Regions from separate parts of the Dehalobacter sp. TBBPA1 genome, predicted to be linked through region 1. Evidence: predicted binding sites of a transcription regulator. Region 1 holds the regulator's gene; the other holds the start of a gene.
The links. The regulator HrcA, encoded in region 1, represses chaperone genes, less so after heat shock. The targets are predictions, from matches to a motif close to TGTTAGCACTCNNNNNNNNNGAGTGCTAACA.
Positions count from the first base shown of each region.

Region 2: the regulator HrcA is predicted to act here: its motif matches at 4,559-4,589, upstream of groES (co-chaperone GroES).

Region 1 is NZ_CP162385.1:2,544,901-2,552,566, reverse strand. Features, by position in the region: gene lepA (translation elongation factor 4) at 1-355, shown strand, start outside; gene hemW (radical SAM family heme chaperone HemW) at 491-1,828, shown strand; gene hrcA (heat-inducible transcriptional repressor HrcA) at 1,987-3,036, shown strand; gene grpE (nucleotide exchange factor GrpE) at 3,058-3,633, shown strand; gene dnaK (molecular chaperone DnaK) at 3,725-5,584, shown strand; gene dnaJ (molecular chaperone DnaJ) at 5,899-7,041, shown strand; gene prmA (50S ribosomal protein L11 methyltransferase) at 7,086-7,666, shown strand, end outside.
Region 2 is NZ_CP162385.1:679,436-687,101, reverse strand. Features, by position in the region: gene hpt (hypoxanthine phosphoribosyltransferase) at 1-451, opposite strand, end outside; gene AB3489_RS03350 (hypothetical protein) at 579-1,244, opposite strand; gene AB3489_RS03345 (YmaF family protein) at 1,373-1,687, opposite strand; gene groL (chaperonin GroEL) at 2,517-4,151, opposite strand; gene groES (co-chaperone GroES) at 4,225-4,509, opposite strand; gene AB3489_RS03330 (P-II family nitrogen regulator) at 4,772-5,107, opposite strand; gene AB3489_RS03325 (molybdenum cofactor guanylyltransferase) at 5,126-5,743, opposite strand; gene AB3489_RS03320 (CoA-disulfide reductase) at 5,945-7,666, opposite strand, start outside.

The DNA.
Region 1 (7,666 bases):
TCTTGTGAAACTCGATATCATGCTGAACGCTGAAATTGTTGATGCACTCTCCTTCATTGTCCATAAAGACAAAGCATATTCTCGTGGACGCAAACTTGTTGAAAAGCTGCGCAGCCTGATTCCGCGGCAGATGTTTGAGATACCTGTTCAGGCCGTGATCGGTGCCAAGGTCATTGCCAGGGAGAATATCCGGGCTATGCGCAAAGATGTTCTGGCCAAATGCTACGGTGGTGACATTTCCCGGAAACGCAAACTGCTGGAAAAGCAAAAAGAAGGCAAGAAACGCATGAAACAAGTCGGCAGTGTGGAAATACCCCAGGATGCTTTCATGGCAGTGCTCAAGATGGACGATTAATTTTACTTTGCTCGGGTTAGACCCAAGGCAGCACCTCCTGCGCTGTGCTCCGCTTGGCGCTGGACATCCATTACGGTGACTTAGTCTGCAGCTTGGGAACGTAAATATTAAAAATCGCTGTATTAGGTGATTCGTATGACTTCTTTATATGTTCATGTTCCGTTTTGTGTAAAAAAATGTTCCTACTGCGCATTCTATTCGGTACCTTATACTGCTCCCATTATCGCAGACAGTAAAATATTCGGTAGCGTAGATGGGGCTGACCATATGTTATTATCAGACCCGGCCTCCGATTTGGTCTTCGTCTATTTGCGCGGACTGGAGCGGGAGCTTGAGTTGCGAGCTAAGGAAGCCTCCCAGGGGGTTTCTTCTCTTTTTATTGGGGGCGGAACGCCCACAGTTCTGAATGCCAGTCAGCTTGATCAGCTGCTGAATCTGATTTACCGGTATTATTTTAAGGCCCTGAGCCGGACAGACTCGACAGAACTATCTGATCCGATAAGGGATCCCCGTATCCATACTTCCAGGACCGGTCAGGTCCTAGAAAAAACAATTGAGTGTAATCCCGGCACACTTGACCGGGAGAAATTGATGCTCTGCCGGACGTACGGGATCAACCGGATATCGCTCGGCGCTCAGAGCTTTGATGACCGTCTGCTGAAAAGCATCGACAGAATCCATACCGTGGAGGATATTCACAGGAGCGTCACCCTTATCAGACAATCGGGGATAGATAACCTGAACCTTGACCTGATTTTTGGACTTCCGGGACAGAGAATGGGAGATTGGCAGGATACGCTTCGCCAGGCCATCGCATTGTCGCCTGAACACCTTTCACTCTATGCACTTACGCTTGAGGAAGATACCCCGCTGCATAAAGAATATGCATACAGTCAGGCAGGCAGTCCGGACTGCAAGGAAACCTTGGATGGCTTGAACAGCCGGAATCGCCTGGATCGTCTGCCGGATGACGACTTGCAGGCCGATATGTACGAATGGGCGGTTTCTTATCTTCAAAGCTGCGGCTATGGCCGCTATGAAGTTTCCAACTTTGCGAGGCCCGGTTTTGAATGCAAACATAACCGGTCTTATTGGCGAGGGCAGGATTATATAGGTCTTGGACCGGGGGCAGTCTCATGTCTGAACAACGTTAGAACCAGGAATCCAGAGGATATTGCCGGTTATACCCGGATATTGGAATCTGGACAAAGACCTTTGGACCCTTCGGCAACCGAAGTACTGACCAGAGAGCAGCAGATCTCTGAATTTATGATGCTGGGGCTGCGTACGGCAGATGGAATCGACACCGCAGAATTTTCTGCAAAATTTCAAACGGAAATTCAGGATATTTATGGACAAATTTTGCAAAACTATATTGATAGAGATATTTTCCGACTTGCCGAAGGCAGGTTGAAAATTAACCCTGCCTGCTTTTTCGTGCTCAATGCGGTTCTGGTGGATTTCATTTTGTAGCTAAATTTAACGATGATCTAAGCTGAATTGCAGCTACATTGTACACGATTCGATGATTATTCCTCTTGACATTATTTTACCATCATGCTAAATTATGTTCAGATGATTAGCACTCACCTTAGTAGAGTGCTAACAAATCAATCGGAGGTGGCACTTTGATGGAAATGGATGAAAGAAAACACAAGATTTTAAAAGCGATTGTGCAGGATTATATTGCCACCGCGGAGCCTGTCGGTTCCAGAACCGTTTCCAAAAAGTTTGAGCTGGGGGTGTCTCCGGCGACGATCCGCAATGAGATGGCAGATCTCGAAGAGTTGGGACTTATTGAACAGCCCCATACATCTGCAGGAAGGATTCCTTCCGACTCAGGCTATCGCTATTATGTCGATTATCTGATGGACCCTTTGAGCCTGAACCATGATGAAAAGAAAAATATCAACCAGGAGATCACCAGCAGACTCAGCGAAGTGCAGGAAGTCATCGAATACACCGGAAAGCTTATTTCCCAGGTGACGAACCTGACCAGTATTGTACTTGGACCAAAAAGCCGAAACGGTATTCTAAAGAATTTGTATTTTCTCCCCTACGAGCAGGGGAAGGCCATCATGGTGACCGTGAAAGAGAATGGTTCGGTAGAGAATAATATTGTCGATATCGGTTCGGATACAAGCCCGGAGGAACTTCAGATTCTGGCGAATATTTTCAACCAGAAAATGAGCGGAACCAGGGTACAGGATTTGAAAAAAGGCCTGATCAACGAAATATACAGCGAGCTTTCCAGAAAACGCCGCATTATTGATGGAATGATGGGTATTTTGGAAAGAATGTTTGATGATAAGGATGGAGAGTCCGAAGAACGGGTCTACCTTGGCGGGACATTAAATATGCTTGATCAGCCTGAATTCAGGGATATCAATAAAGTTCGAAGTCTCTTTTCCGTATTTGAGGAGAACAATAAGCTGAAGGAGCTTCTAAGTCATGATCAAAAGGGATTAAGTATCATGATCGGAGCGGAAAATGCTGATCAGGTATTTAAAAATTGCAGTATCATATCTGCAACCTACCAGATTAACGGGAAACAGATTGGTTCAGTGGGAGTTTTGGGTCCGACCAGAATGGATTACGGCAAAGCGATTGCGATTGTAGATTATATGACAAACAGCTTGACCGAATTGCTGACAGAGAGGCACCGGAGGACCCGGACTTAGATCAAGAAGGGAGGCAACTGCGTGAACAAAGAAAAAACAAATCAAGCGTCTGCAAACGCTCAGGAAGATAAAGAAAACCAGAACATTGGGCAGGAGAATGAAGAATGCCTGACTGAGGAGATTGATCCTGTCGATCATTTGCAGCGCCTGCGTGAGGAAATTGAAGAGCATAAGTTCAAAGCGGAAGACTATTATGCCCAGATGCAAAGACTGAAAGCTGAATTTGACAATTTCCGCAAAAGAACTCAGAAGGAAAAAGAAGACACTGCCCGATATGCTTCGGAAAGGGTCATTCAGTCCCTGCTGCCGGTCCTGGATAATTTTGAAAGAGCGATTGCTTCCAGTCGAAAAAACAAAGATTTTGAAGCATTATCCCAGGGTGTGGAAATGATCGAAAGAATGTTTGTGAAAGTTCTGGAAGATGAGGGGCTCAGAATCATTGAAACCGTCGGCCAGGAATTTGATCCGAATCTCCACGAAGCCCTGCTGAAAGAAGAATCCGACCAGCCGGAGAATATGATTCTGGAAGAACTTCAAAAGGGATATTATCTGAAGGATAAAGTGATCAGGCCTAGCCGGGTCAAAGTTTCAGGCTGATAGTATTAAGCTAAATCTCAGTCTGATCAAAGAGTATATGAGTTGAAAGAAACGAAAAATACGATATGAGAATTTGCAAGGAGGAAATCAAATGGGTAAAGTAATTGGTATTGACTTAGGAACCACCAACTCTTGTGTTGCAGTACTTGAAGGTGGTGAACCTGTTGTAATCCCTAATCCTGAAGGAGCACGTATTACACCTTCAGTCGTCGGCTTCTCCAAGAACGGCGAGAAACTGGTAGGTCAGGTGGCTAAACGCCAGGCTGTTTCCAATCCGGACAACACGGTTAGTTCAATTAAGCGTCATATGGGCACTAACTATAAAGTGACTTTGATGGATAAATCCTATACACCGCAGGAAGTATCTGCAATGATCCTGCAGAAGCTCAAAGCTGATGCGGAAGCTTATCTGGGGTCTTCAGTCACTCAGGCTGTCATCACCGTTCCGGCGTATTTTACCGACGCCCAGCGTCAGGCTACCAAAGATGCCGGCACGATCGCCGGTCTTGAAGTTCTGCGTATTATCAACGAACCTACTGCAGCAGCACTGGCTTATGGACTTGACAAAGAACATGACCAGACCGTACTCGTTTACGACCTTGGCGGCGGAACATTTGACGTCTCGATCCTCGAACTGAGTCAGGGAATGGTCGAAGTTAAAGCGACAAATGGGAACAACCTTCTCGGCGGTGACGACTTTGACCAGCGTTTAATGGATTACATTGTTGCCGAATTTAAAAAGAGCAACGGTGTTGATCTTGCCAAAGACCGGATGGCCCTGCAGCGTCTGAAGGAAGCTGCTGAAAAAGCCAAAATTGAGCTTTCCGGCGTTGCCCAGACTAATATTAACCTGCCGTTTATCACAATGTCTGCTGAAGGGCCGCTTCATCTGGATATGAATATCACCCGCGCCAAATTTGAAGAGCTTGTAGCAGATTTGATCGAAAAAACAATGGGACCTACCCGTCAAGCGATGGAAGATGCCAAACTTTCCTTCAACGAAATCGATCAGGTGATTCTTGTCGGGGGATCTAGCAGAATCCCTGCAGTCCAGGAAGCCATTAAGAGAATTAGTGGCAAGGAACCACATAAAGGTGTTAACCCGGATGAAGTCGTTGCGCTCGGCGCGGCTATCCAGGGCGGGGTTCTGGCCGGTGAAATGAAAGATATTGTTCTGGTTGACGTTGCCCCGCTTTCCCTCGGGATTGAGACCCTGGGCGGTGTATTCACCAGGATCATTGACCGGAACACGACCATTCCGACCACCAAATCTCAAGTCTTCTCGACTGCAGCCGACAGCCAGACTTCGGTAGATATCCATGTGCTTCAGGGTGAGCGCGAGATGGCTGCTTACAATAAGACACTCGGCCGCTTCCAGCTTACCGGAATTCCGCCTGCCCCAAGAGGTGTGCCGCAGATCGAAGTCAAATTTGATATTGACGTAAACGGTATTGTACACGTTTCGGCGAAAGATATGGCAACCGGTAACGAACAGAAAGTAACCATCACGGCTTCAACCGGCTTAAGCAAAGACGAAATTGAAAAGATGCGTCAGGATGCCGAGGCCAATGCTGAGAAAGACAAACAGGCCAGAGAATTGATTGATGCCAGAAATCAAGCAGATTCACTGGCATACCAGGCTGAAAAGACCCTGAAGGACTTTGAAGGCAAAGGCGACGCCACCGAGCGGGATGCGGTCAAGAAGGCTGCTGAAGAACTCAGAGCCACGGCCGGCAGCGATAATGTCCAGGAAATTAATGCAAAATCGGAAGCGCTGACCAAAATCCTCTATCCGTTTGTGGAAAAAATGTATCAACAGCAGGGAGCACCCGGTGCAGGTTCGCAGGGACCTGACGCAGGACCAAATCCAGGACAGCAGGATACCGGAGCCGGCAAGGAAGATGACAATGTTGTCGATGCTGAATATACCGAAGTGGACAAGGATAAATAAACAGAATCAGTATTAATCAGATCATTTATTTAATCGATTAATCATGAAGAGTCTGCAGATAATAACGATGTTGAAACACAAAAAGTACCGGTATTTAGCCTCAAAGCTAAATACCGGTACAACGCGCCTTGAATCTTAACATATTAATGATAATGGTAGTATAATGATACATTAGAAAGAGTCTATAGGTAATCAAAAGGGTCTAAGGGTGCAGCAGTATCTTTGGACCTGCTTCGGCATTCGGAGGAATGCAGGTCTTATTTATGTCTTATGCGTCTTGTATTGATATTTAGGGAGGAGTTTCGGCTTAAATTATGAAACGCGACTACCATGAAGTTCTGGGTGTCAGCAAATCTTCCAGCGTGGATGAAATTAAAAAAGCTTACAGGAAGATAGCAAAGGAAAACCATCCCGATGTCAAACCGGGAGATAAGCAAGCGGAAGAACGCTTTAAGGAAGCTACCGAGGCTTATGCGGTATTGAGCGATCCGGATAAGAAAGCAAAATATGACCAATATGGCCACTCCGGGGTGGACTTTAACGGACAGGGCTTTGGAGGATTTGGCGATTTCTCTGATTTTGCTGATTTCGGCCTTGGAGATGTTTTTGAAATGTTTTTCGGCGGTGGTATGGGCGGAGGTTCCAGAAGAAAAGGCCCGGTGAAAGGCGCCGATTTGAGATATGATCTGTCCATCACGCTGCATGAAGCTGCCTTTGGCATGAAGAAGCAGATCGAAGTTCCGATCTCAGTATACTGTACCGAGTGCGGAGGAAGCGGCGCGGCTCCCGGCACGAATCCGACCACATGTTCACAATGCGGCGGTACTGGGCAAATCAGGGCAACTCAGCGTACGCCGTTCGGGCAGATCGCTACGACCAAGACTTGTGTTGCTTGTGGCGGAAAAGGGACAATGATCAGCTCTCCGTGCAGCAAATGCAACGGCAAGGGTAAAGTGAAAGAAGTTAAAAAGATCGAAGTCAATATCCCGGCAGGCACTGAGGATGGATTAAGTCTGCGTTACAGCGGTTATGGCGAGGCTGGAGAAAGAGGAGGACCGTCCGGAGACCTATATGTTGTTCTGCTCGTTAAGAAGGATGAATTCTTCCAGAGAAACGGCAATGATATCTACGTTGAAATTCCGATCACTTTTGTTCAGGCCGCCCTGGGTGATGAAATCGACGTGCCTACCCTTCACGGAGATGTCAAAATAAAGATACCCGAAGGAACCCAGACATCGAAAGTCTTCAGAGTCAAAGGAATGGGTGTTCCTTACCGGAGGGGCAGCGGGTGCGGTGACCAGCATGTCAGGGTGATTGTAGCAACGCCTACCAAACTCACGGAACGTCAGAAAGAGCTGCTCAGCGAATTTGGAAAAATAACGACCGAAGGTCAGCAGCTTGGCAAAAAATCGCTTTGGGACAAGGTGAAGGATAATGTCCGGGATGCTATCGGTTAATTGCAGTTTAACGGTGAATAAGATCTGAGAAAAGGGAGTTTGCAATGAATTGGACTGAGATAGCGGTAACAGTATCATCTGAGGGAGAGGAGGCTGTTACCGATCTTTTTTATCGGATAGGCAGCAAGGGTGTGGTTGTCGAATCGCCTGAGCTGATTAAAGGGTATGTTGAATCCGGGATCTGGGATTATCACATCTATGCGGATTTAGAAGTAACGGGAAAGTGTGTGGTCAAGGGTTATTTTCCGGAGGATGAAAGCTTAAGTCCCAGGATCGCCTCCTTACGGGAAGAACTTCTGCTTTTCAAGGAATTATTTCCGGACTGGATGGTGGAGACGAATTCCGTGATGGTTAAGGAAGAAGACTGGGAGAATGAATGGAAGCAATACTTTAAACCAGTCCGAATCGGCAAACGCTTCCTGATCAAACCGACCTGGGAACAGGCGGACGCGCAGGATCAGGTGGTCATCATTGAGATTGATCCCGGGATGGCTTTTGGGACGGGTACCCATCCGACAACCGCTCTCTGCCTGGAGGCGCTGGAAGACTATATTCAGGAAGGTTCGGACGTCTTTGATATTGGCACCGGCTCCGGGATCCTGGCTGTGGCGGCCGCCAAGCTCGG
Region 2 (7,666 bases), 1.1 Mb from region 1:
ACTCATTTGGTATCACAAAGCCATTGTAATCAGGCTGAATATCGACCTGTCTCCGCTCCGGCTTGTCCAGAAGCGTGACAATCTTTAGGCTTAAGGGTTGTCTCCTGAGAAGGTTTTCCTTCAAGTATTTCAGCGTAAGCCCTGTATCAACAATATCCTCAACAATCAGCACGTGTTTGTCTTCGACACTGGTTTCCAGATCCTTCAGTAGTCTGACGGCTCCTGAAGAACGGTTGGAGCTCCCATAGCTTGAAACGGCCATGAAATCATATCTCAACGGAATTCTGATTTGCCGGATCAAATCTGCAAAAAAAGGCACAGCCCCTTTAAAAATACCAATGGTCAGAAGATCCTTGCCAAAATATTCGTTGGTAATCTGTTCACCCAGTTCGGCCACCCTTTTTTTTAGCTGTTCCTCGGTTATCAGCACCTTCGCAATCTTTCTTTCCATTCCTACCACTCCATTAAGCTATTACCACTGAATTATATCACAAGTTGAACAGGATAAAAAAGAAGATACTGCAAAAACTGCATTCGAACAGCGTTTTTGCAGTACCTTCTTTTATGAAGCCAGACATTTACTCTGCCGTTTCAGGCGGCTGGATTGAAATCTTTCTTCCGATATCCTTAAATTCCAGGATCAGGGTCATCGGTTCTCCGGTTTCTTTGTTTTGCGCTCTCACTTCAACCTGCGTTACAGTTTTGGTGCTTCTGGTGATATAGAGCGTGTACTCAAAACCGGTCCATAGAGTTTCCATCATCTGATTCTGTACACTTGGTTTTAGCGTGCATACCCAGCATTTCTTGCTGTTTAGTTCTTTCTCTCCTTTAAGCATCACCTCACCGATCTCTTTCAACTGCAGACTGGCCAAAGGGTTAAGCTCCACCAGAAAGACTTTTTGGGCAACTGATACATCGCTGAATTTTACCCACGCTTTGCTGAAAGGGTCCTTGTTGTAGAGAACATCACCCACCTTAATCATCTCAACTTTGCTTCCCGCCAGCTGACCCTGAATCTGAATGTTTTCACCGCTCTTATAGCCGGTAATCCTCGTCAGTAACCGCGCTTTGCCATCCACTGTCTGCTGCTGCGTTAAAGCATAAGAAAATGAATTGGCTTTGTTCAGGTTTTCCAGGCCCAAGATAACCAGCTGCTGCGGATCGGGCTGACGCATTATGGTAATCATTCCTCCAATGACGAACAAAAAAATGATGATGGAACCAACAATGATTTTCTTTTTCATGCCTTGCCCTCCTGGCGGAGTTCTTACTTAATATTATGACCGGCTAAATCAAGGTATTACTGGTAATTCCTGTTTGGGCTGAATTATCGATTATACGATTGCCTATTGGCAAATCCGAAATCAATGGATCAAATGCCGGGAGCCGCCATATCCACACCGGAAATTCGATGTCGGTGGCCGTTGTCTACGGTCGTGTAGAAATCCCAATTATGCGCATGCCATCCATTCTTCAGCGGAATTGAAGGGCTCGAAACAGCTTTGTAGTAATGCGTATGTCCATGCTCATACAAAACGAAATTTTCTGAATGATGAACATGACTATCACCGGTTGAAATAGCTATTCCCGAAATATCCAAGCATTGATGAGAATGCCCGTAATCGCAGGATGTATGCGTTGAACTTCCATGATTATGGTTTGGCGGGCTTTTCGCAGTTTGCACCATAAAAGATAACCTCCTCTTTCTATAAAATATTTTCAGAGGATATTTTTTGAGCATATTCTATTCTTCCATCTTTAACCAAATAAGTATTTAAGGTGCCAGCCCGCTTTTTATATGACTAAATTAGTAGGCCAAGTTCCTCTGCAAAGTTTTTTTGCGAGGAAAGATATTTGGCCATTCCTAACCTGTCCCCGAAAACAACGGAGATGCCCAAAGACGTTCACCGAACTCTCTAAAAAGACCATCCATCTCGGACAGTCTACTTAATTCTTAAGACAAACATTTTAAGTCTAAACTTGTATAACTAGCATATATACTACTACAAATATATTTAGAATAATAAATTTCTAAAGGTAAAGCAACCAATTCTTCTTGAGAGGAGGAATTGGACTATGACAAAACTCTATCAGACAATGATGATCATTTTTGGTTCCTGTTCCCTTCTTGTAAGCCTGATCGCTTTGATTATCCAAATAATTAAACTATGTATTTAATTAAAAACTTGCCTAGATCTAGCCTTATGTGTAAAAAGTAGCCGCCTACAAATTGAACTACTTTTTACACCAAGCAATATGGTTGCTTTGCCCATCTATAAGGGAAATTCCTTATAGATTTTTTGTTCACAATTTTATTTTATGAGATTGATTAACCATTTATGATAAGACAAAAAAAAGAAAGAGGCTTCCCAAAAGTTCAGCAAACTAATGAGAAACCTCTAACCGAAGGATTTATTATAACCCCTATACCAGGAGATTATTTTTATCACCTTCACGCTACCCCGTAGGGGATATTTTTTATCAGCGCATGATATATCAATGGGTTTGGTCTTTTCCTACATCATGCCGCCCATTCCGCCCATGCCACCCATGCCGCCCATGGCAGCTGCTGGATTTTCTTTCTCAGGCAGGTCGCAAACGAGGCACTCTGTGGTTAAGAGCATAGCGGAGATCGAAGCTGCGTGCTGCAGAGCCGAACGGGTTACTTTCGCCGGGTCAACGATACCGGCTGCAATCATATCCTCATAAACTTCAGTCATCGCGTTGAAGCCTACGCCTCTAGAGCTGTTGCGGACTTTTTCCACAACGACGGAACCTTCGAGACCAGCATTATTAGCAATCTGTCTGACAGGCTCTTCCAGTGCTTTACGGATAATAGCCACTCCGGTTTTCTGATCGCCGGATACGTCAACGTTATCAAGTGCAGCAATTGCATCAAGATAAGTTGTGCCGCCACCGGCAACAATGCCTTCTTCGACTGCGGCGCGAGTAGCTGCCAGAGCGTCCTCAATGCGCAGTTTCTTTTCTTTCATTTCAGTTTCGGTAGCTGCTCCAACCTGGATGACGGCAACGCCGCCGGCCAGTTTAGCCAGACGTTCCTGGAGTTTTTCTTTGTCATAGTCGGAGGTTGTTTCTTCAATCATTTTCTTGATGGATTCAACACGGGCACTGATAGCCTGTTGGTCGCCGTTGCCATCAACGATGGTTGTTTCTTCCTTGGTTATTTTGACCTGTCGGCAGCGTCCGAGCATATCCAGCGAAGTATTTTCCAGTTTGAGGCCGAGGTCTTCAGTGATGACCTGTCCGCCGGTCAGAACAGCAATGTCTTCGAGCATCGCTTTGCGGCGGTCTCCAAAACCGGGAGCCTTAACGCCTACGGCCGTAAAGGTTCCGCGGAGTTTATTGACAATCAGGGTAGCCATAGCTTCGCCTTCCAGATCTTCAGCGATGATCAGGAGCGGTCTGCCAGCCTGGACTACTTTTTCCAGAACAGGAAGGATATCTGCAATTGCACTGATCTTCTTGTCGGTGATCAGAATGAACGGATCGTTTAAGATAGCTTCCATTTTATCGGTATCGGTGATCATATAGGCGGAAACATACCCACGGTCAAACTGCATTCCTTCAACAACTTCCAGTTCAGTGGTCATGCCTTTGGCTTCTTCAACAGTGATAACACCGTCTTTGCCGACCTTTTCCATAGCCTCGGCAATCAGACTGCCGATCGTTGTATCAGAAGCGGAAATCGAAGCAACCTGAGCTATGGCTTCTTTGCTTTCTACAGTCTTGGCATTTGCTTTAACGTCAGCAACAATCGCTTCTACAGCTTTTTCAATACCGCGTTTGATTTCCATCGGATTAGCGCCGGCAGCAACGTTCTTCAGACCTTCACGAATAATGGCCTGAGCCAGAACGGTCGCTGTGGTCGTGCCGTCACCGGCTACATCGTTTGTCTTGGTAGCAACTTCTTTTACAAGCTGTGCTCCCATATTTTCAAACGGGTCTTCCAGATCAATATCTCTGGCGATCGTCACACCATCATTGGTGATTAGCGGGGAACCAAATTTTTTATCCAAAACAACATTGCGGCCTTTGGGTCCCAATGTAACGCGGACAGCTTCCGCAAGCTTATTGACACCACGCTCCATGGCATGGCGGGCATCTTCGTTAAAAATGATTTGTTTAGCCACCTAAATGTTCCTCCTTTAATTCTATCAAAAAATACTTTGGAATGTTATCTGATAAGTAATACTGGGCTGTTACTTAACCAATGACTGCCTGAATATCGGCTTCTCTTAAAATCAAATATTCGTTTCCGTCATATTTAACTTCTGTGCCGGCATATTTAGAATAAATCACGCGGTCGCCGACGTTAACTTCCATTGGGATTCTTTCCCCTTTTTCAACTTTTCCAGGACCTACGGCAATCACTTCGCCTTCCTGAGGCTTTTCTTTTGCGGTGTCGGGCATAATGATCCCGCTCTTAGTTCTTTCCTCAGACGGGACCGCTTTAATAATTACCCTGTCAGCCAACGGTTTGAGTTTCATAAAATAATTTCCCTCCTTGAAACCTTTATATTTTTATATTTCGCTTTATTGTTAGCACTCAATCAAGATGAGTGCTAATACCTAGGTATAATAATATGCAACGTCTGGTAGTATTGCAACCCCATCCACGCATAACTACGGACGATTAGAATTGATTATCACTTATTTTCTTCATCAATCTTTAAATTGCTATAACGCTTAATAAATACGTTATATAGAATAACCGTAATTTTCCTTATTTATTCATTACTGTTAGCAGATTTTAATCAAAAAAATTTTCTCCGGTACGGATCCGGCGGAAGTCCTCAACAGCGGTCACCCAGATGACGCCGTCGCCAAATTTACCGGTTAGGGCATTCTCCCTGATGGTTTCCTGAACGCTTTCACTTTCCGAATCATTGACAATGATTTCGAGTTTGACTTTGGGCAGCAGCCGGACGGATACTTCCGTTCCGCGGTAAACCTCGGTGATATTCCCTTTCTGCCTTCCCCAGCCAAGTACCTGAGATACGGTAATCCCGCTGATTCCCAAATTACTGAGCGCCTTTTCCACTTGGTCAAGTTTATTGCTGCGAATTACTGCCTCAATCTTTTTCATTCCAACCTCCCCAAAGCATTATTGGATTTTTTGTAAAATGAGTTCCCACTCCTGAGGCGTATTGACATTCAGGAAACTTTCCTCGATCATTTCCTTCAGCATGCTGCCTTCCATCTCCTCAGAAATATCCACGATCTTATGCCTGCATTCATCAGCAATATCAAATAGACGCAGTTTGTCCTCTTTAATCCGTTTCTCGACAACTTTAAGCACTTTTTTGTGGTAAAAGGCGTGCAGCGGATGTAGTCTGTCCCGAACATACGGGAGAACCAACTTATAATCCTCAATCCGTTCATAAATATAGGCAATGGCTTCACTGTTTAAGAACGGCATATCACAGGCAGCCACGAAGACATAGTCATACTTAGCCACCGGAAGGACGGAATACAGCCCGCCCATCGGCCCTTTACCTTTGATTTGGTCGGCAACCGCCTGATAACCGTATCCAGAATATTGTTCAGGCTCCCTGCAGCTGATAAGGACTTCACTACAGATACTGTCCAGCACTTCCAGATTTCTTTCCAGAAGCGGTTTTCCGCCTATCTCAAGGAATGCCTTGTTCTGGCCCATTCTTTTGCTTTCTCCTCCGGCAAATAGCACTCCTGTGATCTCCAGCTTTTTCTTTTCCACGCCCATCTACCTTCAAACATATTCAGACGTTACTATTTAGACGTTCCCTGCGAAATACCTTCTAATACTTGTAAACCCTAAAATAATTATAATGGTATATCAGGTACTAAGTCTGTACTTAATAATCTACCATATTTTCAGTGGAAATTACATAAATTATTTTCCTCAATAAAGCTCAAAGATCTTAAAAATTAACTATTTTATGTCTTAGAAAAATAGATTCAAGTTTGATTCCTCAGACTTGGCAAGCATTGTGGCAACACCGCCGATTTCTACGCCATCGATCAGTTCTTCCTTCTTGATGCCCATCACATCCATCGACATGGAGCAGGCTACGATCTTAATACCCATTTTCATCGCATTGTGCAGCAGTTCTTCTAAACTATCAACATTTTTCTTTTTCATGACATACTTGATCATTCTCGCACCCATACCACCCATATTCATATTGGAGATAGGCAGTTTTCTTGGTCCGCGGGGCATCATGATGCCAAAGGCTTTCTCCAGGGAATCCTTGCTTACCTTAGGCGCGTCATGTTTCTTAAGAATATTCAGCCCCCAAAATGTGAAAAACATCGTCACTTCTTTACCCATGGATGCCGCACCGGTTGCAATGATAAATGAGGCCAAGGCTTTATCCATATTCTGCTCGAATACAATCAGCGTCGCGCCCTTGGGTTTTTCCTCCACCACAACGTTTACCTGCGGCTGGTCGGCGGGCTTCACGCTTCCTTTGCGCAGATAGGCTTTCAGATAATCCCCGTTTAATTCTGTTTTAAGCAGCGTATTGCCGGTCTTGCTGCACCAGGCCTCAATATCCCTCGCAAAGCCGGGATCCGTAACCAAGATTTCCAGGACCTGGCCTCCTTCTAGGAGTTTCATATTTTCAAATACCTGTTTGATCGGTCCAGGACACTGTAGACCACAACAGTCGATCACTTTATCCGCTGCGATTTTGGCCTCCGGGGATTCGGTAAAAGCTTTTCCGGTATCATCAACTTTTACCGCTCCTTTATCCTTCTTTTCAACCGCCCAGTAAACACTGGTATACGTCCGGAAACCTCCGTCAAGGTTGATCGGGTCATAACCATGCTGTTGAAGGATCCTAGCCGCAATATATCCCCTAAGGCCAATCTGGCACGTCAGGTAAACCGGCTTATCTTTGGGCAACTCCCCAAGCCTCTTTCTGAGCTCCGGAAGCGGGATATTGATTGACCCGTTGATCTTGCCCAGTTCTACTTCTTCAGGTTGCCTGACGTCAACCAAAATGTTTCCAGCAGCGACAATATCGTCGATTTCATGGTATTGAACAGTCTTGACCATATGATCCAGCAAATTGGCCGCGGCATACCCAATCATATTGACCGGGTCTTTCCCTGAGGAATAAGGCGGTGCATAGGCCAATTCCAGATCCTGAAGGTCATAAACCGTTAAATTGCCTTTGATAGCCGTTGCAATCACATCAATTCTCTTTTCTGCACCCTTGCGCCCGACGGCCTGCGCACCAAGTATTTTGCCGTCTTCAGTAAAGACCATCTTCATATCGAGCACCGTCGAACCCGGATAGTATCCGGCATGGGAATTCGGGTGAATATGAATGACCCTATACGGTATTCCCATTTTAGCTGCTGTTTTTTCATTGATGCCCGTGGAAGCGGCCGTCAAATCAAATACTTTGGCAACAGAAGTTCCTAGAGTCCCCCGGTAAGGCTTACGGTTGCCATACAAATTGTCGGCCAGAAGCCTGCCCTGTCTGTTTGCCGGCCAGGCCAGAGGTATGTTTGTCGGAAGTCCTGTGACATAGTTTTTTACTTCAATCGCATCACCGATTGCATAGATGTTTTCATCACTGGTCTGCAGATATCCATTGACCCGGATAGCTCCTCTTTCGCCGGTCTCCAGGCCGGCCTGAACAGCGAGCATGTTTTC